4 regions of the Streptomyces sp. BI87 genome follow, and region 2 is predicted to be linked to each of the others. Evidence: riboswitches for the same ligand, from Rfam matches in the RefSeq annotation. Region 2 holds a riboswitch; each other region holds the start of a gene.

Region 1 (5,705 bases), 600 kb from region 2:
ATGGGTGACACGGCCACAGCGCGGGCCGCCTCCGGCGGCCTGACAGCGACCGAGCACCGCCTGGCCAACGGCTTGCGCGTGGTGCTCTCCGAGGACCACCTGACCCCGGTCGCCGCGGTCTGCCTCTGGTACGACGTCGGCTCGCGCCACGAGGTGAAGGGCCGCACCGGCCTCGCCCACCTCTTCGAGCACCTGATGTTCCAGGGTTCCGCCCAGGTGAAGGGGAACGGCCACTTCGAACTGGTCCAGGGCGCCGGCGGCTCGCTCAACGGCACCACCAGCTTCGAGCGGACCAACTACTTCGAGACCATGCCCGCCCACCAGCTGGAGCTCGCCCTCTGGCTGGAGGCCGACCGCATGGGCACCCTCCTGACGGCCCTGGACGAGGAGTCGATGGAGAACCAGCGCGACGTCGTCAAGAACGAACGCCGCCAGCGCTACGACAACGTGCCCTACGGCACCGCCTTCGAGAAGCTCACCGCCCTCGCCTACCCGGAGGGCCACCCCTACCACCACACGCCGATCGGTTCGATGGCCGACCTCGACGCGGCGACGCTGGAGGACGCCCGGGAGTTCTTCCGCACGTACTACGCGCCGAACAACGCCGTGCTCTCCGTCGTCGGCGACATCGACCCCGAGCAGACGCTCGCCTGGATCGAGAAGTACTTCGGCTCCATCCCCGGCCACGAGGGCAAGCGCCCGCCGCGCGACGGCTCGCTGCCCGACACCATCGGCAGCGAGCTGCGCGAGGTGGTCCGCGAGGAGGTGCCCGCGCGCGCCCTGATGGCCGCCTACCGCCTCCCCGAGGACGGCACCCGCGCCGCCGACGCCGCCGACGTGGCGCTCACCGTCCTCGGCGGCGGCGAGTCCTCCCGGCTCTACAACCGCCTGGTCCGCCGCGACCGTTCGGCCGTCGCCGCCGGCTTCGGCCTGCTGCGCCTCGCCGGTGCGCCCTCGCTCGGCTGGCTGGACGTCAAGGCCTCGGGGGACGTCGAGATCCCCGCCATCGAGACCGCCGTCGACGAGGAGCTGGCCCGCTTCGCCGCCGAGGGCCCGACCGCCGAGGAGATGGAGCGCGCCCAGGCCCAGCTGGAGCGCGAATGGCTGGACCGGCTCGGCACGGTGGCCGGCCGCGCCGACGAACTCTGCCGGTACGCCGTCCTCTTCGGTGACCCCCAGCTCGCCCTGAGCGCCGTCGGCCGCGTCCTGGACGTCACCGCAGACGAGGTCCGCCAGGCCGCCGCCGAGCGCCTGCGCCCCGACAACCGCGCGGTCCTCGTCTACGAGCCGCTCACCGCCGAGGAAGCCGACCCCGCCGACCAGACCGACACCCCGACCGGCGAGGAGGCCGCAGCCAGTGAGTGACGTCATCACCCCCGCCATGGATCTCCACCCGCAGCCGGCCGGGGGAGCGCCCCGCCCGTGGGCCTTCCCCGCCCCCGAGCGCACCACGCTGGACAACGGCCTGACGGTGCTGACCTGCCACCGCCCCGGCCAGCAGGTCGTCGCCGTCGAGGTGCTGCTCGACAGCCCGCTCGACACCGAGCCCGAGGGCCTCGACGGCCTGGCCACGATCATGGCCCGGGCCTTCAGCGAGGGCACCGACCGGGACAGCGCCGAGGAGTTCGCCGCCGAGCTGGAGCGTTGCGGCGCCACCCTCGACGCCTTCGCCGACCACCCCGGCGTCCGGCTCTCCCTGGAGGTCCCGGTCTCCCGGCTGGAGAAGGCGCTCGGGCTGCTCGCCGACGCGCTGCGCGCCCCCGCCTTCGCCGAGGCCGAGATCGAGCGGCTGGTCCGCAACCGCCTCGACGAGATCCCGCACGAGCAGGCCAACCCGGCCCGCCGCGCCGCCAAGGAGCTGTCCCGTCAGCTCTTCCCGGCCGACGCGCGCGTCTCCCGGCCCCGCCAGGGCACCGAGGAGACCGTCGAGCGGATCGACGCGGCCGCCGTCCGCGCCTTCTACGAGCGGCACGTCCGCCCGGCCACCGCCACCGCCGTCATCGTCGGCGACCTGGAGGGCACCGACCTCGCAGCCCTGCTCGCCGGCAGCCTCGGCGCCTGGCAGGGCGACGCCGGCAAGCCCAACCCGGTGCCGCCGGTCACCGCCGACGACACCGGCCGCGTCGTCATCGTCGACCGTCCCGGCGCCGTCCAGACCCAGCTGCTCATCGGCCGCGTCGGCCCCGACCGGCACGACCGGGTCTGGCCCGCCCAGGTCCTCGGCACGTACAGCCTCGGCGGCACCCTGACCTCCCGTCTGGACCGCGTCCTGCGCGAGGAGAAGGGGTACACCTACGGCGTGCGGGCCTTCGCCCAGGTGCTCCGCTCCACCCCCGAGGGGACCGGCGCGGCGATGCTCGCCATCAGCGGCTCCGTCGACACCGAGTCCACCGGCCCGGCCCTCGACGACCTCTGGAAGGTGCTGCGCACCCTCGCCGCCGAGGGGCTGACCGACGCCGAGCTGGACACCGCCGTCCAGAACCTCGTCGGCGTGGCACCGCTCAAGTACGAGACGGCCGCCGCCGTCGCCTCCACCCTCGCCGACCAGGTCGAGCAGCACCTGCCGGACGACTTCCAGGCGCGGCTGTACCGCATGATGGCCGAGACCGGCGCCACCGAGGCGACCGCCGCCGTGGTCAGTGCCTTCCCGGCCGACCGGCTGGTCACCGTCCTGGTCGGCGACGCCTCCCGGATCGCCGAGCCGGTGCGCGCGCTCGGCATCGGCGAGGTCAGCGTGGTCACCGGCTGACGCGGCGTCAGCAGGGCCGGGCCGGCACCGGTCCGGCCCGGCGACGGAACCCCGGAGACCCTGAGCGGTATCCGGGGTTCCGTCATGTCCACGCCTCTGCGCTCATGTCCGTTTCGCAGGAGTGACGCCCCGTCTGCCCTGTGGTGTGCGCTACAAAAGCGGCGTTCGGTTTGTAGCGCGACAGAACTGCCGATTAACGTCTCTGCGGCTGTCCGGCCGACGCACCCGCCACACCCGTGGCGAACGGGCAGTCATCGCCGAATCCCCGCAGGGCGCGAGCCCGGGGAACCGGGGACCCACCGTCCCAGGGGTGAATCGGGCGCCTCCCACGAGGGGCCCGTAGGAGACCTTCCTGCTCCGAACCCGTCAGCTAACCCGGTAGGCGAGAAGGAAGGAAAGGACCAGCCGCTCCATGGCGTTCACCCGTCCCACCGGGAAGCACCGGCGTCCCACCCGCCGGGCCACCCGCACCGGGGCCGGCCTGGCCGGCGTCGCCGCCCTCACCACCACCGGCGTGGTGTCCACCCTGGCCTCCCCGGCCGCGGCCGCCGAGGCCCCCGCGCACACCGGCTTCACCGAGGCCATCGTGATCGGCCACAGCCTCGCCGACCGGATCGACGACCAGGCAGCCGCCCAGCGCCTCGCCGCCGAGGACGCCGCCGCCGAACAGGCCGCCGTCGAGGCCGCCCGCCTCCAGGCCGCCGAGGCCAAGCGCAAGGCCGAGAAGAAGCGCGCCGAGAAGGTACGCGCCGCCCGCGCCGCCGAACGCGAGCGCCTCAACCGCTACGTCCTCCCCGTCGAGGGCTCCTACGTCTCTACCGGCTACCAGACCGGCGGCAGCCTCTGGTCCTCCGGCAGCCACTCCGGCGTCGACTTCCACGCCCCCGCCGGCAGCGCCGTCCGCGCCGTCGGCGCCGGCACCGTGGTCGAGACCGGCTGGGGCGGCGCCTACGGCAACGAGGTCGTCATCAAGATGCACGACGGCACCTACACCCAGTACGGCCACCTGGCCTCGGCCACCGTCTCGGTCGGCCAGACCGTCACCCCGGGCCAGCAGATCGCCGTCTCCGGCTCCACGGGCAACTCCACCGGCCCGCACCTGCACTTCGAGGCCCGCTCCGGCGCCGACTACGGCACCGACATGGACCCCGTCGCCTACCTGCGTGGCCACGGCGTCGACGTCTGACCGGCAAAGCCTGACCGGCAACGTCTGACCGCCCCTCACGGGCATCTCCCTCCCCGAAGGCCCCGGCCCCGGAACCCCCACCGGACCGGGGCCTTCGGCATACCCGGACGCCCCCGCCCTGCTATCGCTTTCCGGCCAAAAGATATCCATGAATTACCTGGCGCCGTCGGAAAATACTCCGTCCTGTCATAGAGTCGCGGAAGAGCACAGGACGACCGCGCTTTCGCGGGTCACGGGCGGAGGATGGGTATGGGTATTCCCGCGCAATCGGTATGCACCGCGATCAGGGAGGACATCGTCTCCGGTGTGCACGAGCGCGGCTCCCGCCTCACCGAGCAGCAGCTCGCCCGCCGCTACGGCGTCTCCCGCGTCCCCGTCCGCGAGGCGCTGCGCACCCTGGAGGCCGAGGGATTCGTCGTCACCCGCCGGCACGCCGGGGCCTGCGTCGCCGAGCCGACCGAGCAGGAGGCGGCCGACCTGCTGGAGATCCGCATGCTCCTGGAGCCCCTCGGCGCCGCCCGCGCCGCCCGCCGCCGCACCGAGGCCCACCTGAAGGTCCTGCGGGGCCTGGTCAGACTGGGCCAGGAACGCGCCAGGCTGGGTGAGGGCGAGGACCTGCGGTCGCTCGGCGCCTGGTTCCACGAGACCCTCGCCCAGGCCTCCGGCAGCCCCGGCCTCACCGCCCTGCTGATCCAGCTCCGCCAGAAGGTCACCTGGATGTACGCGGTCGACCCGCCCGCCGCACCCGCCGAGTCCTGGGCCGAGCACGGCGCCATCGTCGACGCCGTGGCCCGCGGCGACGCGGAACGAGCCCGCACCCTCACCGCCCAGCACGCCGAACGCGCGACAACGGCCCACCGCCTCCGCTTCGGCTCCCGGACCACCGGGGTGAGGACTTCGCAACATGCCGTCAACGTTCCGGGCGTCCGGAATTAACACGACCGCCGTATACAAAGGACAGCGAATTCCTGAATGCGCGTCTTCGACTGCTCCGGTCGGCAGGAATTCCCTCCCCGGGGTGCGTGATATCGGCGTGCGGGGCCACGGGGGGATTCGGTGTGCGCGAATTCCGTCGAGCTCCTCCGGCGGTCACCGAAATGGGGCGCGCCCCGCGCCCCGGGAAAGGGGCGGCATATGGCGACGTACGATCAGCCGGCCTCGTGGGCAGGTCCCGGGCGTGTCACGCGGCTCCGACGCGAGGACGTGGCCAGCTGGCGCCTCCCTGACGCCATGAAGGTACAACTCGTCGAGACGGGCATCCCGGTGGCTCCACGCCTCATCGAGCCCGAGACGAACAGCGCGAAGCCGACCCGTCCCTGCTCAGCTCCGGTGGCCCGCTCCGCCGCCTCACCGAGCAGGCGGACCCCGACGCCCCGGCCGAGCGGCCCTCGTTCGGTGTCGCACCGGAGACCGGCACGGTCCACTTCGTCCTGCCGGACGGAGAAGCGCCTTCGCCAACTCGGGGATCGGCCCGTGGCTGGACACCCTTCACCGCTACGGTACCCACGTCACCACCTCGGCGCTCCTCGGCGAGCCCGACGGCCCTGAGGAGTACCTCTCCCCGGCCGAGGAAGAGCAGGCACTCGCGGAACTGGGCCGACTGTCCAAGGTTCTGAGAGAGACCGACCCGGCAGCCTTCGCCGGTTACGAGGGATACCTCTGGTCGGAACTCCTGGACCGCCCGCTCTTCTGATCGCGTCGTGGCTGGCTGCGACTCGTACGTTCGGGGGCGGGGCACCGGTCGTCCCTTCTCTGCCCTGAGGTCGTCTC
Region 2 (5,705 bases):
GCTCGTCCTCCCCGGCGGCGTGGCCAACCCCGACCATCTGCGCACCGACGCGGAGGCCGTCGACCTGGTCAGGGACTTCGTCGACCAGGGCCGGCCGATCGCCGCGATCTGCCACGCCCCGTGGCTGCTGATAGAGGCGGACGCGGTCCGCGGCAGGACCCTGACCTCGTACCCGAGCCTGGCCACCGACATCCGCAACGCCGGCGGCACCTGGGTGGACGAGGAGGTCCGGGTCGACTCCTCGGGCCCGACCACTCTGCTGACCAGCCGCACCCCGCGCGACCTGCCGGCCTTCAACGAGGCCCTGGTGGGCGTCTTCACGACGGCGGCGGCGGCCGCTCACTGAATCACGGGCGCCGGGCCCCTACGCCTCCCGGCCCAGCCGGGCCAGGAGGCGGGTCTGGGGGTCGGCGCCCGAGGGCGGGGTGAGGGGCGGGGCGAAGACGCCGCTGCCGGAGAGGTCGTCGGCGTAGGGGGCGGTCTCGCGGTCGGCGAAGGAGACCAGTTCCGCGGGGAGGTGCTCGGTCGCGCCGATGCCGCGGGCCAGGTCCCAGGCGTGGATGATCAGGTCGGTGGTCATCTGACCGCAGTAGTGGTCGGCGCCGCTCGGCCCGTAGGAGAGTTCCACGGTGCGGTCGAGGGCGCCGGGTGCGGCGAACGCCTCGCGGGCGCCACGGGCGGCCGCCTCCCAGGCGCCGACCGGGTCCTCGCCGAGCAGATCGCCGTCGAGGGCGTCACCGACCGACTCCATCGTCTCGCCGGCCAGCAGCGGCGGCGCCCAGAGCTGTTCGGAGACCAGGTGGGCGACGAGGTCGCGGACGTTCCAGTCGGTGCAGGGCGTGGGGTGGTCCCACTGGTCGTCGAGGATGTCGTGGACCCGCCGGTCGAACAGGTCCAGCGCGGCCGCGTGCGCCGCGAGGAGTTCGGAGTGGCTGGGGGTGCTCGTCTCGGAGGACATGGGGCCCATTCTCACCCCGCGCGGGCGCGTACGCCGGGGGCGGGCGCCCGTTCCGGTGACGGGCGCGCCCGCCGTCGCGCGCCGTCGCGGGTGAGCGGGGCGCGCGGGGGTACCCGTGCCGCATGCGTCCTGACCCAGTGAACTCCCTGCCCGCCCGGCTGCGCCCCGAGGTGGCCGCCGTGTTCGCACCGGAGCCCCCGGCTTCCCTGGCCGCCCGGCTGGTCGCGCTGGACCGCACCGTCTTCGAGGCGGTCGCGGCACGCCGCTGGCCCGGCGCCGACCGGGTGCTGCCGAAGCTGAGCCGCAGCGCCAACCACGGCCTGCTCTGGGGCGCGATCGCGGCGGGGCTCGCGGTGACCGGTTCGCCGCGCGCCCGCCGTGCGGCGGTGCGGGGGCTCGCCTCGCTCGGGCTGGCCTCGGCGACCATCAACACGCTCGGCAAGCGGACGGTGCGGCGGCAGCGTCCGGGGCTGGAGTCGGTGCCGCTGATACGGCAGCTGAAGCGGCAGCCGATCACCTCGTCGTTCCCCTCGGGCCACGCGGCCTCGGCGGCGGCCTTCGCGACCGGGGTCGCGATGGAGTCCCGGGGCCTGGGCGCGGCGGTGGCCCCGCTGGCGGCGGCGGTCGCCGTCTCCCGCGTCCACACCGGCGCGCACTACCCGGGGGACGTGCTGGCCGGGGCGGCACTGGGTGCGGGCGCCGCCTTCGCCGTGCGCGGCCTGGTGCCGACCCGGGACCAGCTCCCCTCGCCCGGCCGCCCGCTGGTGGACGTACCGGCGCTGCCCCGGGGCCACGGCCTGGTCATGGTGGTGAACCAGGGCGCCGGTACGCCCGACAAGGCGCGGGTGCTGCGCGAGCTGCTGCCCGAGGCCGAGGTGGTGGAGTGCGAGGGCGACGGGCTGGTGGCGGAACTGGAGAAGGCGGCGGGCCACGCGCTGGCCCTCGGCATCTGCGGCGGCGACGGCTCGGTGAACGCGGCGGCCGGGGTGGCGCTGCACCGCGGGCTGCCGCTGGCGGTGCTGCCGGGCGGCACCCTCAACCACTTCGCGTACGACCTCGGGATAGAGGACCCGAAGGAGCTGTGCCGGGCGGTGGAGACGGGCGACGCGGTCGCGGTCGACGTGGGCCGCTTCCGTTCCGGGGAGCGGACCGGGTACTTCCTCAACACTTTCAGCCTCGGGGTCTACCCGGAGCTGGTCCGGGAGCGGGAGCGCTGGTCGGGACGGGTCGGCGGGCGGCTCGCGGACGTGGTGGCGGCGGCCCGGGTACGGCGCCGGGACCATCCGCTGGAGGCGGTGGTGGAGGGTGAGCGGCGCCCCCTGTGGCTGCTCTTCGCGGGCAACTGCACCTACCGCCGGATGGGGCTGACCGGCGGGCGCCGGGCCGACCTGGCCGACGGCCTGATCGACGTCCGCGCGGTGCACGGCGGGCGCGGCCCCGGGTTCCGGCTGATGGCGGCGGCCCTGGCGGGCCCGCTGACCCGCTCGCCCTTCCACGCGGCGGTACGGGTCCAGCGGCTGCGGATCGACGGGATCACCCCGGGCACGCCGCTGGCCTTCGACGGCGAGGTGACCGACGCGGGCCCGAACCTGCGACTGGACAAGCTCCACGAGGGGCTGCGGGTGTACCGCCCGCTCACCCTCTGATCGCGCGTCAGCCCGGCGGCCCGCATGGTGAGACGGGGGTCTCATCATGCGGGCCGCCGCGTGTACGGTCGCGACACCGGGAACGGTCGCGCCACTCCGCCGCCGGCATCCGGACCGCCGCCCACCCCGCCGCCGCGAGGAGACCGCCCGTGCCCACCGATCCCGCCGCCGTCGTCTACACCCACGGCCACCACGAGTCCGTCCTGCGCTCCCACACCTGGCGCACCGCAGCCAACTCGGCCGGGTACCTCCTGCCCTCACTGGAGCCGCACCACCGCGCCCTGGACGTGGGGTGCGGCCCGGGAACGATCACCGCCGACCTCGCCGCCCTGGTCCCGCAGGGGCACGTCACCGGGATCGACAGCGCCGGGGAGATCCTGGACACGGCCCGCTCGGCCGCCGCCGGACGCTCCCTGGTCAACACCACCTTCCGCACCGGCGACGTCCAGGCACTCCCCTTCCCCGACGCCTCCTTCGACGTGGTCCACGCCCACCAGGTGCTCCAGCACCTCGGCGACCCGGTGGGCGCCCTGCGCGAGATGCGCCGGGTCTGCGTGCCGGGCGGCCTGGTCGCCGTACGGGACGCGGACTACGCGGCGATGACCTGGTACCCGGCGAACCCGGGGCTCGACGCGTGGCTTGAGCTGTACCGGTCGGTGGCGCGGGCGGGCGGCGGCGAGCCGGACGCGGGGCGGCGACTGCGGGCGTGGGCCCTGACGGCCGGGTTCACCGAGGTCACGGCGGCCGCCTCGGCCTGGTGCTACGCCGACGAGGAGGAACGGGCCTGGTGGGGCGGGCTGTGGGCGGACCGGACGACGGCCTCCGGGTACGCGGAGCGGGCGGCCGGCCTCGGGTACGCGGACCGGGCGGAGCTGGAACGGATCGCGGCGGCCTGGCGGCAGTGGGCGACGGCACCCGACGGCTGGTTCGCGGTGCTCCACGGGGAGCTGCTCTGCCGCGCCTGAGCGGAGCGGACCGGGGCCCGCACCTGACCGAGGTGACAGAGCGTCACCCTTATGCGGCTCCTACACCACCCCACATTGGGGACAAATGGGGCATCAAGCTGCATATGCATCAATTGCCGCCGCGCCGGAGGCCGTTGTGCCTGCCCCGTGAGCAGCGTCATAGCCGTCACGGTCCGTGGCAGCCGCCGCGAGCCGGGGCACAACGCCCGCCACGCCCGGAAAGATCGCGAGTCTACGGAGGGTGACCGCCCTCGGAACAAAGGATCAAGAAAGCGACTTCCTGGGCGCGGACGCTGCTTGTTCGCGGGAGTCGGGCTCGTCTACGGTCACCGTCATTCCGGATGGACCGCCGAATCCTGCCGCCGTCCGGTATCCGCACATCGACCCTTCCACGGCAGGAGCGGGGGACCCAGGTAAGCCGCCGGAACCGGGAGCAGCGCGCCGCGCACGCCACCGGCCCCGGCTAGGGGTGAAGCCGCGCCACACGGCGCGGCCGGGCAGCTCCAGCCCGAACCCGACAGCTCACCTCGCAGGCGCCGGAGAGGAACCTTCATGCCCGCCAAGGGGAAGCACCGCCGTACCAGGACCATGCGCATAGCCCGCACGCTGGCCGTAGCCGGCTCGGGCAGCGCCGCTCTGGCCCTGCCGCTGATGGGCGCCGCCCACGCACAGGCCGCCGAGAAGTCGGCGCCGGAGTCCGTCGCCGTCCAGCAGGCCGTCGCCGCCGCTCAGCAGCAGGCGCCGAAGAACGCCGCCGCCGACGCCGAGACCTACGAGGTCGTCGTCGGTGACTACCTGGCCAAGATCGCCGACGAGCAGCACGTCGACGGTGGCTGGGAGCAGCTCTACCAGGACAACCGTGAGGTCGTCGGCTCCAACCCGAACCTGATCCGCCCGGGCATGAAGCTCTCGGTGGACGGCACCGCCGCCGAGGCCCCGAAGCCCGCCCCGGCCAAGCCGCAGAGCGCGCCGAAGCCGGCCGCGCCCAAGGCCGACTCCGGCGCCTCGGCCGCGCAGAAGACCGAGACCGCGCCGAAGCCGGCCGCCCCGGCCAAGCCGGAGGCCGAGCAGGCCGAGCAGCCCGCCGTCTCCGGCGACTGGGTCCGCCCGGTCGAGGCGTCCGCCTCCACCGCGTACCGCGCCTCCGGCGGCAGCTGGTCCTCCGGCTACCACACCGGTGTCGACTTCTCCGCCTCCTCGGGCACCTCCGTCAAGGCCATCGGCGCCGGCACCGTCGTCTCCGCCGGCTGGAGCGGCTCGTACGGCAACGAGGTCGTCATCAAGCACGCCGACGGCAAGTACTCCCAGTACGCCCACCTGTCGTCGCTCTCGGTCTCGTCCGGCCAGAGCGTCACGCCGGGCCAGCAGATCGGCCTCTCCGGCTCGACCGGCAACTCCACCGGCCCGCACCTGCACTTCGAGGTCCGCACCGGCCCGAGCTACGGCTCGGACATCGACCCGCTGGCCTACCTGCGCGGTCACGGCGTCTCCGTCTGACGCACCCCGGCACCGCCGGGTCTCTCCTCACCACCGGCCGGGGCCGGAGCCGGGCACACACCGCCCGGCTCCGGCCCCGGCCGCGTGCGTGCCGCCACCCCCTACCGCCCGGCCGCCATCTTGAGGATGCGTTCGGCGACCAGGGCGGGCCGGTCCGTGGGCAGCGCGTGGCCCGCGCCGGGCACGATCTCCACCTCGGCGGTGTCCACCAGCGCGCCGACCCGGGCGGCCACCTCGCGCGCGTCGTGCAGGGCGCTGCGCTCACCGAGCAGGAAGAGCGCGGGCGCGGTCAGCCGGCCCAGTTCCTCGTCGGTCAGGGCCCGGGCGGCGGGCAGCGCGCGGCGGAACCCGACCCCGGCGCGACCCAGCCGCATCAGCTCCGTGTCCAGGATCGCGGTGTTGCCCACCAGCCCGGCCAGGCGCGGACGGAGGGCACGCGGCGCCAGGCCGGCCAGTCCGCCGGCGATCAGCCAGGCGTAGAAGCGCCGGCCGGGGTCGGCGAATCCGGCCGGGTCGAGGAGGGTCAGGGTGGCGGTCCGGCCGGGGTGGTGGATCTGGTGGTTCAGCGCCAGCCAGCCGCCGTAGGAGCAGCCGACCACGTGGGCCGCGCTCGCCTCCAGGCCGTCGAGCACCTCCTCC
Region 3 (5,705 bases), 1.8 Mb from region 2:
CACCCGGCCCCCGATACGGTCGGACCATGAGCGAAACCCAGGCAGCCGGGCGTCCCGCACTCTTCGGCTGGGAGTTCGCCGCCGACCCGTACCCCGCCTACGCCTGGCTGCGCACCCACGAGCCGGTCCACAAGACCCGGCTGCCCAGCGGCGTGGAGGCGTGGCTGGTCACGCGGTACGCGGACGCCCGGCAGACCCTCGCCGACCCCCGGCTCAGCAAGAACCCGGTGCACCACGCCGCCGACGAGGCCGGGCGCAGCCGTACCGGCATCCCCGGCGAGCGCAGCGCCGGGCTGATGACGCACCTGCTCAACATCGACCCGCCGGACCACACCCGGCTGCGCCGCCTGGTCTCGAAGGCGTTCACCCCGCGCCGCGTCGCCCAGTTCGCGCCCCGCGTGCAGGAGCTGACCGACGGGCTCATCGACGGCTTCGCCGGGCGCGGCGAGGCCGACCTCATCCACGAGTTCGCCTTCCCGCTGCCCATTTACGCCATCTGCGACCTGCTCGGCGTCCCGCGCGAGGACCAGGACGACTTCCGCGACTGGGCCGGGATGATGATCCGGCACGGCGGCGGACCGCGCGGCGGCGTCGCCCGCTCGGTGAAGAAGATGCGCAACTACCTCGCCGAGCTGATCCACCGCAAACGCGCCGACCTCGGCGACGACCTCATCTCCGGCCTGATCCGCGCCAGCGACCACGGCGAGCACCTCACCGAGGAGGAGGCCGCCGCCATGTGCTTCGTCCTCCTCTTCGCCGGCTTCGAGACGACCGTGAACCTGATCGGCAACGGCACCTACGCGCTGCTCCGCAACCCCGCCGAACGCGCCCGCCTCCAGCAGGCCCTGGCCGACGGCGACGAGGCGCTGCTCGACACCGGCATCGAGGAACTCCTGCGGTACGACGGCCCGGTGGAGATGGCCACCTGGCGGTACGCCACCGAGCCGCTGCGGATCGGCGGGGCCGGCATCGCCGCCGGGGACCCGGTCCTGGTCGTGCTCGCCGCCGCCGACCGCGACCCCGAACGCTTCGCCTGCCCCGACCGCCTCGACCTCGCCCGCACCGACAACCAGCACCTCGGCTACGGCCACGGCATCCACTACTGCATCGGCGCCCCGCTGGCCCGGCTGGAGGGAAAGGCGGCCCTCGCCACCCTGCTGACCCGCCTTCCGGACCTGCGGCTCGGCGCCGCACCCGACGACCTGCGCTGGCGCGGCGGACTCATCATGCGCGGACTGCGCACCCTGCCGGTGGAGTTCACACCGGAGCGGGCCGGGGGCGCGAAGAAGGTGTGACGGCCACCCTTTTCGTTCACCGGAACTGACGACACGTCAATAATGTGATGTTGACGTGATCTCCGCTGCATCGACTTGTGACGAACGTTCGACAGCCGCTACCTTCAGCGCCAACCGGAAGCCCCGCCGCCACCGAGCGGGCGCCGGTCAGCAGTCGTCACGCGAAAGGCAACCGCATGCTCTCCGGGAACGGACGTCACCGACGCCCCCGACAGGCTCCGGCCTTCGTCGTCGCGGCCGGGGTGACCGGTTCGGCCATCGCCATCCCCCTGCTCGGCGCCGGATCGGCCAGCGCGGCCGACACCGCCACGTGGGACCGGCTGGCCGAGTGCGAGAGCGGCGGTGCCTGGAGCACCAACGCCGGCAACGGCTACTACGGCGGCCTCCAGGTCACCCAGGAACTCTGGGAGCGCCACGGCGGCCTCAGCTACGCGCCCTCCGCCGACCTCGCCAGCCGCTCCCAGCAGATCGTGGTGGCCGAGCGCATCCTCGACGCCGAGGGCACCGCCGCCTGGGCCACCTGCGCCCCCGCGATCGGGCTGAAGCAGGGCGGCGAGTCCGCCGACGTGAACCCGGGCGTCCCCAGCGACACCGGCACCCCCTCCGCCTCCCCGGCCTCGCCCGCCGACCAGGGCAAGGGCAAGGGTGAGGCCGAGGACGAGGACGGCAAGGCGCCCGACAAGGACAACAAGGGAGACCGGGACAACAAGGACGAGAAGGGCAAGGGGGAGAAGAAGGAGAAGGGGGAGAAGGGTGACACCACCTCGGCCGCCCCCTCCACCGACCCGACCTCCATCCCCGACGGCTACCCGTCCGCGACCCCGGACGAGGAGACCACGGAGATCCCCGAGGCCCCCTCGGGCGCGCCCTCCGCGACCCCGGGTGAGGACGAGGACTCCGGCGGCGGACGCCACCGCGGCGGCACCGCGGCCGAGTCGGGCTCCGGCGAGAGCCGCGAGGGCTCCGGGCGGCACGCCTCGCGGGGTGACCGCGGCGACGCGCCCGACGCCTCCGGCGCGTACACCGTCAAGGAGGGCGACAGTCTCTCGGTCATCGCCTGGCTCCACGAGGTGGACGGCGGGTGGCCCGCGCTGTACGAGGCGAACAAGGGGATCGTCGGGGACGACGCGGACCACATCCTGCCCGGTCAGGCCCTTGATCTCGGATCGGACCCGAAGGCTGAAAAGGACCGAATCGGGCGCTAGTTCGGGCGGGAATGTCCGGATCGGGGGAAGTGAGACATGGATCTCAGACCCCCTGATCGTCTTTGGAATCTGCCGCCGGCCGTGCTTACGGTCTAGGCCGCTCGCCATTGGCGGGCCCCAGCGGTCGTTACGCCGAATCCTGTCGACGGCCGTCCGGGACAGTCGTCGCGCAAGCGCCGTAGACAGGAGCGGGGGACCCAAGGTTTGCCGCCGCACCGGCCGTTCGTCCCACGACGGGGCGGGCGCCGGAGCGGCTCGGGGTGAAGCCGCGCGTTCCGGACGGGAACGCGCGGCCGGGCACTCAACCGGCCCGAACCCGACAGCTCACCTCGTAGGCGTCGGTGAGGAGATTCCTTTCATGCTGACCAACAAGGCCAAGCACCGCCGTCCCTCCAAGGTCACCCGCATCCTGTCGCTCGCCGGTGTCGCCGGTGTCGCCGTCGCCGCGCCGCTCGTCGCGACCGGCTCCGCCTCCGCCGCCACCGCTTCCGAGTGGGACGCCGTCGCCCAGTGCGAGTCGGGTGGCAACTGGTCCATCAACACCGGCAACGGCTTCTACGGCGGCCTCCAGTTCACGCCGTCCACCTGGGCCGCCTTCGGTGGCACCGCCTACGCCTCCAGCGCCGACCAGGCCACCAAGGAGCAGCAGATAGCCGTGGCCGAGAAGGTCCTGGCCGGCCAGGGCAAGGGTGCCTGGCCGAACTGCGGCACCGGCCTGAGCAACGCCGCGTACAACGGTGGCGGCGCCGAGGCCGAGAAGCCGGCCGAGCAGCCCGCCCCGCAGGCCGCCCCCGAGCGTCCCGAGCCGCGCGCCGACCGCAGCGAGCAGCGGACCGCCCCGGCCGAGGAGACCGTCGAGACCCCCACCGGCGAGGAGGTCGCCAAGGGTGACGGCGAGTACAAGGTCGCCAAGGGCGACACCCTCAGCCAGATCGCCAAGGCCGAGAACGTCGAGGGCGGCTGGAAGAAGCTCTTCGAGCTGAACAAGGACATCGTCGAGAACGCCGACCTGATCTTCCCGGGCCAGCAGCTCCACCTCTCCTGATTGCGAGCTTCGCTCGCCTCCGGGGCGCCGGCGTCGTTGTCGGGCCACCCGACGTGCTCAACCGCTTCGCGGCCTGCGCGCGACGGCGTCGCGGCAACGACGCGCCCCTTCGGCTCGCGAAGCCGCCGGTGTGGCGGGGTGGACAGGCTCCCCACGGCCCGACCCCGCCCCCCTGGACAGCCCCGCCCCGATGCGTGACTCCCCCCCAGCGCATCGGGACGGGGCTTCCCCTTTCCCTCCCTGTCGGCTTCCTCCCTGTCGCCGCCGGGCGGTCGTTACCGGTGAGTAGAAATCGGCGGTTGCGTACGGTTTCGCCCCGTACGGGCCTCTTTTCGTCCCAGCGTCCGGGCGCGACGCCAGGATGGGGTCGGCCGCCGGTTAGGCTCTGGAGCGAACGGCCGACCGAAGGCCGACCCGCGTCACATCCCAGAAGGAGATGCTCGTGCCGTCCATCGACGTCGTCGTAGCCCGGGAAATCCTGGACTCCCGAGGCAACCCCACGGTCGAGGTCGAGGTCGGCCTCGACGACGGCAGCACCGGCCGCGCCGCCGTGCCGTCCGGCGCCTCCACGGGCGCCTTCGAGGCCATCGAACTGCGTGACGGTGACCCCAACCGTTACCAGGGCAAGGGTGTCGAGAAGGCCGTCCTCGCCGTCATCGAGCAGATCGGCCCGGAGCTCGTCGGCTACGACGCCACCGAGCAGCGCCTGATCGACCAGGCCATGTTCGACCTGGACGCCACCGACAACAAGGGCTCGCTCGGCGCCAACGCCATCCTCGGCGTCTCCCTCGCCGTCGCCCACGCCGCCTCCGAGGCCAGCGACCTGCCGCTCTTCCGCTACCTCGGCGGCCCCAACGCGCACCTGCTCCCGGTGCCGATGATGAACATCCTGAACGGCGGCTCGCACGCCGACTCCAACGTGGACATCCAGGAGTTCATGATCGCCCCGATCGGCGCGGAGTCCTTCTCCGAGGCCCTGCGCTGGGGCACCGAGGTCTACCACACGCTGAAGAAGGTCCTGAAGCGCAAGGGCCTGGCCACCGGCCTCGGCGACGAGGGCGGCTTCGCCCCGAACCTCGACTCCAACCGCGCCGCCCTCGACCTCATCCTGGAGGCGGTCAAGGAGGCCGGCTACGTCCCCGGCAAGGACGTCGCGCTCGCCCTGGACGTCGCCGCCTCCGAGTTCTACAAGGACGGCTCTTACGAGTTCGAGGGCAAGTCCCGCTCGGCCGCCGAGATGACCGAGTACTACGAGGAGCTGGTCGCGGCCTACCCGCTGGTCTCCATCGAGGACCCGCTCTTCGAGGACGACTGGGCCGGCTGGAACGTCATCACCGAGAAGCTCGGCGACAAGGTCCAGCTCGTCGGTGACGACCTGTTCGTCACCAACCCCGAGCGCCTCGCCCGCGGCATCGAGGAGAAGTCGGCCAACGCCCTGCTCGTCAAGGTCAACCAGATCGGCTCGCTCACCGAGACGCTGGACGCCGTCGAGCTGGCCCAGCGCAACGGCTTCAAGTGCATGATGAGCCACCGCTCCGGCGAGACCGAGGACGTCACCATCGCCGACCTCGCCGTCGCCACCAACTGCGGCCAGATCAAGACCGGCGCCCCGGCCCGCTCCGAGCGCGTCGCCAAGTACAACCAGCTCCTGCGCATCGAGGAGATCCTCGACGACGCCGCGGTCTACGCCGGCCGCAGCGCCTTCCCGCGCTTCAAGGGCTGACCCGGCCGGGCCGCCGACGGCCCCCGGCCTCCCCGCGTCCCCGCCCCCGGTCCCGTACCGTGGGCGGGGACGCGGGCACGTGCGGGCGAGGATCAGCGGGACGTGCGAGCGCGGGACACCTGACGGACGGGCAGAGCGGCCGCGCACAGCGCACGGCCGAAGGGGAGGCGGGCATGGCCGGGAAGAAGAGCGGTGCGGACCGCTTCTCCACCGCGACCCGGCTCAGGCTGTTCGGCGAGCAGACCGCCGCCCGCGTCTACCGCTCGCAGAACCGCCGCCAGGCCCGCCGCTCCCGCCTCACCGGCCGCGCCGCCCTCCTCGCCCTCGTCCTCTGCTCCCTGATCGTCGCGCTGGCCTACCCGATGCGGCAGTACGTCTCCCAGCGCGCCGAGATCGCCGACCTCCAGCGCGAACGGGAGGCCCACCGCGCCAAGGTC
Region 4 (5,705 bases), 3.6 Mb from region 2:
GCCGGGGGCGAGCTGGGAGCGGGGGACGCGCTGGCCGGCGTTGATCTGGGTGTAGGTGGTGCGGGGGAGGGAGACGCCGGCGGCGCGCCAGGCGGCCTGGGTGAGGCCGGAGCAGTCGAAGGCGTTGGGGCCGGTGGCGCCCCAGACGTAGGGCTTGCCGATGGCGGTGTGGGCGAAGGCGATGGCTTGCGCCGCACGGGAGTTGGGGGCCTTGACCGCCCCGGCCGCGGGGGTCGCCGATGCGGCGGCGGGGCGGGCCTGGGCGCGGGAGGCGCGCGGGGTCTCGCCGGTGACCTCGGCGCGTTCGGCGGCGGTGAGGCGGGCGAGCAGGGCGCGGGACTCCGCCAGCTTGCCGGTGACCGTCTTCTTGTGGGTCCGCAGTTCGCCGCGGCGCTTCTCCAGCCCGGCGAGGACGGAGTCGGCCTCGGTGCGCAGCTGGTCGACGGCGCGCATCTTCTGGCGCACCCCGGCGATCTGGGCGGACTGGCGCCCGGCGGCGCGGTCGGCGCGGGCGGCCCGGTCGAGGTAGCCGTCGGGGTCGGAGGACAGGAAGAGCTCGACGGCCGGGTCGACGGCGCCCGCTCGGTACTGCGCGGCGGCGGTGGCGCCGAGCGCCGTACGGGCCTGGTTGAGCTGGGCGGTGCGCCGGGCGGCCTCGTCCTGGAGCCGGCCGAGGCGCTGTTCGGCCTTGTCGGCCTTCTCCTTGGCCCCGTTGTACTTCTCGGTGGCGATCTCCGCCTCCCGGTGCAGCCGGTCCACCTTGGCCTTGACCTGCGCGGTCGTCGGGCCGGGCGCGGCCTGGGCCACCGGCGCCCCGGCGACCACCGACCCGGCCGCCCCGGCGAGGGCCAGCGCGGTGGCGGTGGCGGTACGCAGGGAGGCTCCCGGAGTGAGGCGCCCGGGGGCGGGGAGATTCACCGCCAGCTTGCGGAATCGAGGCTTCCGGTGCGAGGCCACAGCCGCGCGTCCTTCCGGTCGGGGTCAGGGGGTGAGCCGGGCCCGGGCGGAGCCCGCACAGGGGGAGCGGGTGCCGCCGGGGCCGTCTCGGTGACGCGGCCGGTGCCTGTGGACTATGCCGAGTGCCGGTTGCGCCAGGGAGGAGCTAAGCCCGGATGTCACGGCCCGGTGACGGATTGTCCGCAAACATCCGAAGCGGGGCCGGGGCCGACCGGTTCGGAGCGCCAGGCTTCCGGGTTGTGCCCTCTCTCAGGGGCGCGTGATCGAACTCGGGCGGAGGCTCCCGGGCGTCCGCACGTGCCCGCGATCAGCGCCACGGCAGCCGCGACCAGGGCGGCCCAGCCGCTCCCCGCCAGGAGCAGCCCCGCCACCGGGCAGACACCCCCTAGGACCCTGGTGGTCAGGGGGCAGGTCGGCCCTCGTTAGGGTGCGGGCCATGGACGTCCTCATCAATGTGTTCGTCGGCCTGCACATCATCGGTATCGCCTCACTGCTGGGTGGCTTCCTCACCCAGATGAAGGCGATCGGTGCGGGCACGGCCCGCTTCATCCCCGCCATGCTCCACGGCGCCCTCACCATGCTCGTGACCGGCATCATCCTGGTCGGTCTCCGGGAGATGGACGGCGGCACCCTCAACCACATGAAGATCGGCATCAAACTGCTGGTCCTCATAGTCATCCTCGCGCTGGTCTACGTGAAACGCGACGACGAGAAGGTCGACAAGGGCGTCTTCGGCGCCGTCGGCGGCCTGACCGTCCTCAACATCTTCATCGCCACCCTCTGGACCTGACCCCGCCGCCCACCGGACACCACGCGGGCCGCGGCACACACGGCGAAGGCCGGGTTCCCCACCGTCGAGAACGACGTTGAGGAACCCGGCCTTCGCCGTGCGCGGCCGGGCCGCGCGACGTGGAGAGCCCCGAACCCGCCCTCGCCGTCCGAATCTGCACGCGGTGATGTGCTGTGCGCGGTGCGCCGTCACCTGTGCGTGGTGCTGGGCTGCACTGTCGAGGGGGAATCGAACCCCGCGTCGCCCTTCACGCGCCAGGAGGCGGACCGGAACCGCCGGCCCTCGGTTGTGCACGCCTCCGAACGGCTACCTGCTGCTCCACGTCACGGGACCAGGTCCGCCTCCCAGTTGGCGCGCTGGACACGGACGTCCAGCTGCCGCAGGTCCCGGGCGACGAGGTCGGCCCGCTCCCGCAGCTCGGCCACGGGCAGGGCCGAGAGCATGAGCAGCTCGGACCGCAGCTGCCGCCCGTACCCGCCCCGGCCACCACTGCCCGCGGCCGCGTCGGCCGCCGCCGTGAGCGTGGCGTGGCGCAGCCGCAGCACGTCCCGGCGGGCCAGCGCGTCGGTGAGGGTGCCGTCCGGGCCCAGCTCCACGGTGGCGTTGGTCCGGTTGATACGCCGGATCAGCGCCTCCAGGGTGTCCAGCACCTCGTCGGCCTCGGCGAGCAGCCGCGCCGCGTCCTCGGCCGGGGTCTCCCCCTCCTGGTAGCGCGCGCTCGCCTCGACGCGTGAACGCAGCTGCTCCACGCGCCGGACCGCCGCCGCCCGTTCCGCCAGTGCCTCCGCGAGCTTCACCGGCCCCCCCTCCCGTGTCGGCCGCGACGGACGCCGCGGACCGGTCCGACAGTAGGACGGCCGTGCTCGCGGTCGCCACGGAATTTCCGCCGGTCAGGCCGGCCGCACCACGCTGTGGATCGGCATGTAGTAGATCGACTCGACCCGGACGTTCGCCCCGGGCTTCGGGGCGTGGATCATCTCGCCGCCGCCGATGTAGATGCCGACGTGGCTGATGTCGTCGTAGAAGAAGACCAGGTCACCGGGTTGGGCGGAGTCCACGGAGACCTTCTGGCCGACGCCGACCTGGTCCCAGGTGGTGCGGGGCAGCGAGATGCCGGCGGTCCTCCAGGCGGCCTGGGTGAGGCCGGAGCAGTCGAAGGAGTCGGGCCCGGCCGCGCCCCAGACGTACGGCTTGCCCATCTGGGCGCGGGCGAAGGCGATGACCTTCTCGGCCTTGGCCGCGTACGAGGAGTCGGGGGCCGTGGAGCCGCCGCCGGAGCCGGTGCCCGTGCCGGAACCGGAGCCCGGGCCGGAGCCCGAGCCGGACTCCTCGCGCTCCTTCTCCTCGGCCGCCTCGCGGGCCTTGCGCTCCGCCTCCTCCTTCTCGGCGCGCTCCTTCGCCTTCCGCTCCGCCTCGGCCTGCTTCTTCCGCTCGATCTCGGCCAGCCGCTCCTTCTCCTCGGCGGTCAGCTCGGAGAGCAGGGTGCGGGCCTCGGTGAGCTTGCCCTGCACCTCGCGCTTGCTGTCCTTGAGGGCGCGCTGCGACTCGGTGAGGCTCTCCAGCTGGCGTGCGGCCCTGGCGCGCTCGCGGCCCGCCTCGGCCTGCTGGGTCTGGTAGTCGTCGATGACCGCCTTCTGGCGCTGGGTGAGGCGGTTCATCAGCTGGTTCTGGTCGAACCAGCTCTGCGGGTCGTCGGCGAGCAGCAGGGTGGCGGTCTCGGAGACGCCGCCGCTGCGGTACTGGGCGGCGGCGAAGGCGCCCAGCTCGCCCCGGGCGGCGTTCAGCTTGTCGGCCCGCTTGGCGACCCCGTCCAGCAGCTTGTCGACCTTGGCGCGCTGGGTCCTGGTCCGCTCCTGGGCCGCGTTGTACTTCTGGGTCGCCGTGCCCGCCTCGCGGTAGAGCCGGTCCACCTTCTTCTGCACCTCCTCCAGGGAGGGCTTGGCCGCCGGACGCTGCGGGGCCGCCTGCGCGGTCTGGGAGAGCAGGGCCACCGAGGTCAGGGCGGCGGTGGTGAGGCCGAGGGCACCGGCGGTGCGGTGGCGCGGGGCACGAGGCTTGCGATGCGACGCCAAGGCGTGCGACTCCTTCCGTGGACCGCCTGCCGGGTTAGCTGTCGGGTTCGGGCGTACGGAAGGCTGCCCTACGGTTCGGATCAGAACCGATTCACCCCGGTGGTGCGCGGTGGGTCCCCGGCTCCGGGGCCCGTGGGGGCGGACCGGATTCGGCAGGGGGCGGTGCGCTCCGGCGCGAGTCGCCGGCGGGGGACGAACCGACCCGGCGAGCACGCTAGCCAACTCGTGTGGTGCCTGTGAAGGTTGGTGAGCGATATGCCCGATACATTTTCGTTATCTTGTCGGTGAACGGTCGAAAAGCAGCTCCGGGCGGCGGTTCGTGTGACCTGGCGCACGCTCCCTCGTACGTCCCCGCGTGCGTCCCCCGTGTCCGGTACGTCACGTCCCCCGAGGTCAGGGCTCCGGTCGCCGGAAGGGCGGCCCGGTTGTCGGCGCGGCGGCCTAGACTCGGTAGGCGATGAGCAGCCTCTTTGACGACAGCTTCCTGGCCGACCTCCAGTCCTCGGCGCCCTCTGCCCGGCTCGGTGACGAGCCGCCGCCCCCGCCCGAGGAGGAGGCACCGGAGGAGATCCCGGCCGACCTGTTCGGCGGGAAGTTCGACGCGCCCGCGGACCGGGACGCGTACTACCGGGACGGCGCCCCGCGTCCCGCCGTCGATCCGGCCGCCCTGCTCGACGGGCTCAACGACGAGCAGCGCGCCGCCGTCGTCCACAGCGGGTCGCCGCTGCTCATCGTCGCCGGAGCCGGTTCCGGCAAGACCCGCGTGCTCACCCACCGCATCGCCCACCTGCTCGGCGAGCGCGGTGTGCACCCGGGCCAGATCCTCGCGATCACCTTCACCAACAAGGCCGCGGGCGAGATGAAGGAGCGCGTGGAGGAGCTGGTCGGCCCGCGCGCCAACGCCATGTGGGTCTCCACCTTCCACAGCGCCTGCGTGCGCATCCTGCGCCGCGAGTCGAAGCACCTCGGCTTCACCTCGTCGTTCTCGATCTACGACGCGGCCGACTCCAAGCGGCTGATGGCCCTGGTCTGCCGCGACCTCGACCTCGACCCGAAGCGCTTCCCGCCGAAGTCCTTCACCGCCAAGGTCTCGAACCTCAAGAACGAGCTGGTCGACCCCGAGGACTTCGCCGCCCAGGCCGCCGACGGTTTCGAGAAGACGCTGGCGCAGGCGTACACGATGTACCAGTCGCGGCTGCGCGAGGCCAACGCGCTCGACTTCGACGACATCATCATGACCACGGTCCACCTGCTTCAGGCGTTCCCGGACGTCGCCGACCACTACCGGCGCCGCTTCCGGCATGTCCTGGTCGACGAGTACCAGGACACCAACCACGCCCAGTACTCCCTGGTCAGGGAGTTGGTCGGCACCCCGGCCGACCGCCCGGCGGACGTCCCCGAGGGCGCCGAGTCCGACCACGACCCGCTCCACCCGGCCCCCGAGCCGGCCGAGCTGTGCGTGGTGGGCGACGCCGATCAGTCGATCTACGCCTTCCGCGGCGCCACGATCCGCAACATCCTCCAGTTCGAGGAGGACTACCCGAACGCCACCACGATCCTCCTGGAACGGAACTACCGCTCCACCCAGACCATCCTCACCGCGGCCAACGCCGTCATCGAGCGGAACGAGAACCGCCGCCCGAAGAACCTCTGGACCGACGCCGGGGCGGGCGCCGGCATCACCGGGTACGTCGCGGACACCGAGCACGACGAGGCCCAGTTCGTCGCCGAGGAGATCGACCGGCTGACCGACGCGGGCGACGCCAAGGCGGGCGACATCGCGGTCTTCTACCGCACCAACGCCCAGTCCCGTGTCTTCGAGGAGATCTTCATCCGGGTCGGCCTGCCCTACAAGGTCGTCGGCGGCGTCCGCTTCTACGAGCGCA

Evidence for each region. A riboswitch is a leader RNA that binds a small molecule or an ion and turns the genes downstream of it on or off. The one in region 2 is predicted to bind cyclic di-AMP.
Region 1: linked by a shared signal. The riboswitch ahead of OIM89_RS05475 (M23 family metallopeptidase) and the one ahead of OIM89_RS02865 (LysM peptidoglycan-binding domain-containing M23 family metallopeptidase) in region 2 are both predicted to bind cyclic di-AMP.
Region 3: linked by a shared signal. The riboswitch ahead of OIM89_RS10525 (transglycosylase family protein) and the one ahead of OIM89_RS02865 (LysM peptidoglycan-binding domain-containing M23 family metallopeptidase) in region 2 are both predicted to bind cyclic di-AMP.
Region 4: linked by a shared signal. The riboswitch ahead of OIM89_RS19160 (C40 family peptidase) and the one ahead of OIM89_RS02865 (LysM peptidoglycan-binding domain-containing M23 family metallopeptidase) in region 2 are both predicted to bind cyclic di-AMP.

What each region holds. Positions count from the first base shown of each region.
Region 1 covers NZ_CP110079.1:1,281,349-1,287,053, reverse strand. Annotated here, with positions in the region: gene OIM89_RS05485 (M16 family metallopeptidase) at 1-1,365, shown strand; gene OIM89_RS05480 (M16 family metallopeptidase) at 1,382-2,749, shown strand; cyclic di-AMP (ydaO/yuaA leader) riboswitch at 2,995-3,148, shown strand; gene OIM89_RS05475 (M23 family metallopeptidase) at 3,162-3,935, shown strand; gene OIM89_RS05470 (GntR family transcriptional regulator) at 4,185-4,871, shown strand; gene OIM89_RS05465 (SUKH-4 family immunity protein) at 5,070-5,483, shown strand; gene OIM89_RS05460 (hypothetical protein) at 5,401-5,628, shown strand.
Region 2 covers NZ_CP110079.1:678,056-683,760, forward strand. Annotated here, with positions in the region: gene OIM89_RS02845 (type 1 glutamine amidotransferase domain-containing protein) at 1-346, shown strand, start outside; gene OIM89_RS02850 (TIGR03086 family metal-binding protein) at 365-958, opposite strand; gene OIM89_RS02855 (bifunctional phosphatase PAP2/diacylglycerol kinase family protein) at 1,081-2,604, shown strand; gene OIM89_RS02860 (methyltransferase domain-containing protein) at 2,754-3,569, shown strand; cyclic di-AMP (ydaO/yuaA leader) riboswitch at 3,941-4,120, shown strand; gene OIM89_RS02865 (LysM peptidoglycan-binding domain-containing M23 family metallopeptidase) at 4,122-5,066, shown strand; gene OIM89_RS02870 (alpha/beta fold hydrolase) at 5,168-5,705, opposite strand, start outside.
Region 3 covers NZ_CP110079.1:2,445,453-2,451,157, reverse strand. Annotated here, with positions in the region: gene OIM89_RS10535 (cytochrome P450 family protein) at 27-1,295, shown strand; gene OIM89_RS10530 (transglycosylase family protein) at 1,472-2,500, shown strand; cyclic di-AMP (ydaO/yuaA leader) riboswitch at 2,665-2,853, shown strand; gene OIM89_RS10525 (transglycosylase family protein) at 2,859-3,545, shown strand; gene eno (phosphopyruvate hydratase) at 3,982-5,268, shown strand; gene OIM89_RS10515 (FtsB family cell division protein) at 5,442-5,705, shown strand, end outside.
Region 4 covers NZ_CP110079.1:4,292,907-4,298,611, forward strand. Annotated here, with positions in the region: gene OIM89_RS19145 (C40 family peptidase) at 1-957, opposite strand, end outside; gene OIM89_RS19150 (hypothetical protein) at 1,394-1,747, shown strand; gene OIM89_RS19155 (DIP1984 family protein) at 2,071-2,544, opposite strand; gene OIM89_RS19160 (C40 family peptidase) at 2,638-3,819, opposite strand; cyclic di-AMP (ydaO/yuaA leader) riboswitch at 3,827-3,984, opposite strand; gene pcrA (DNA helicase PcrA) at 4,277-5,705, shown strand, end outside.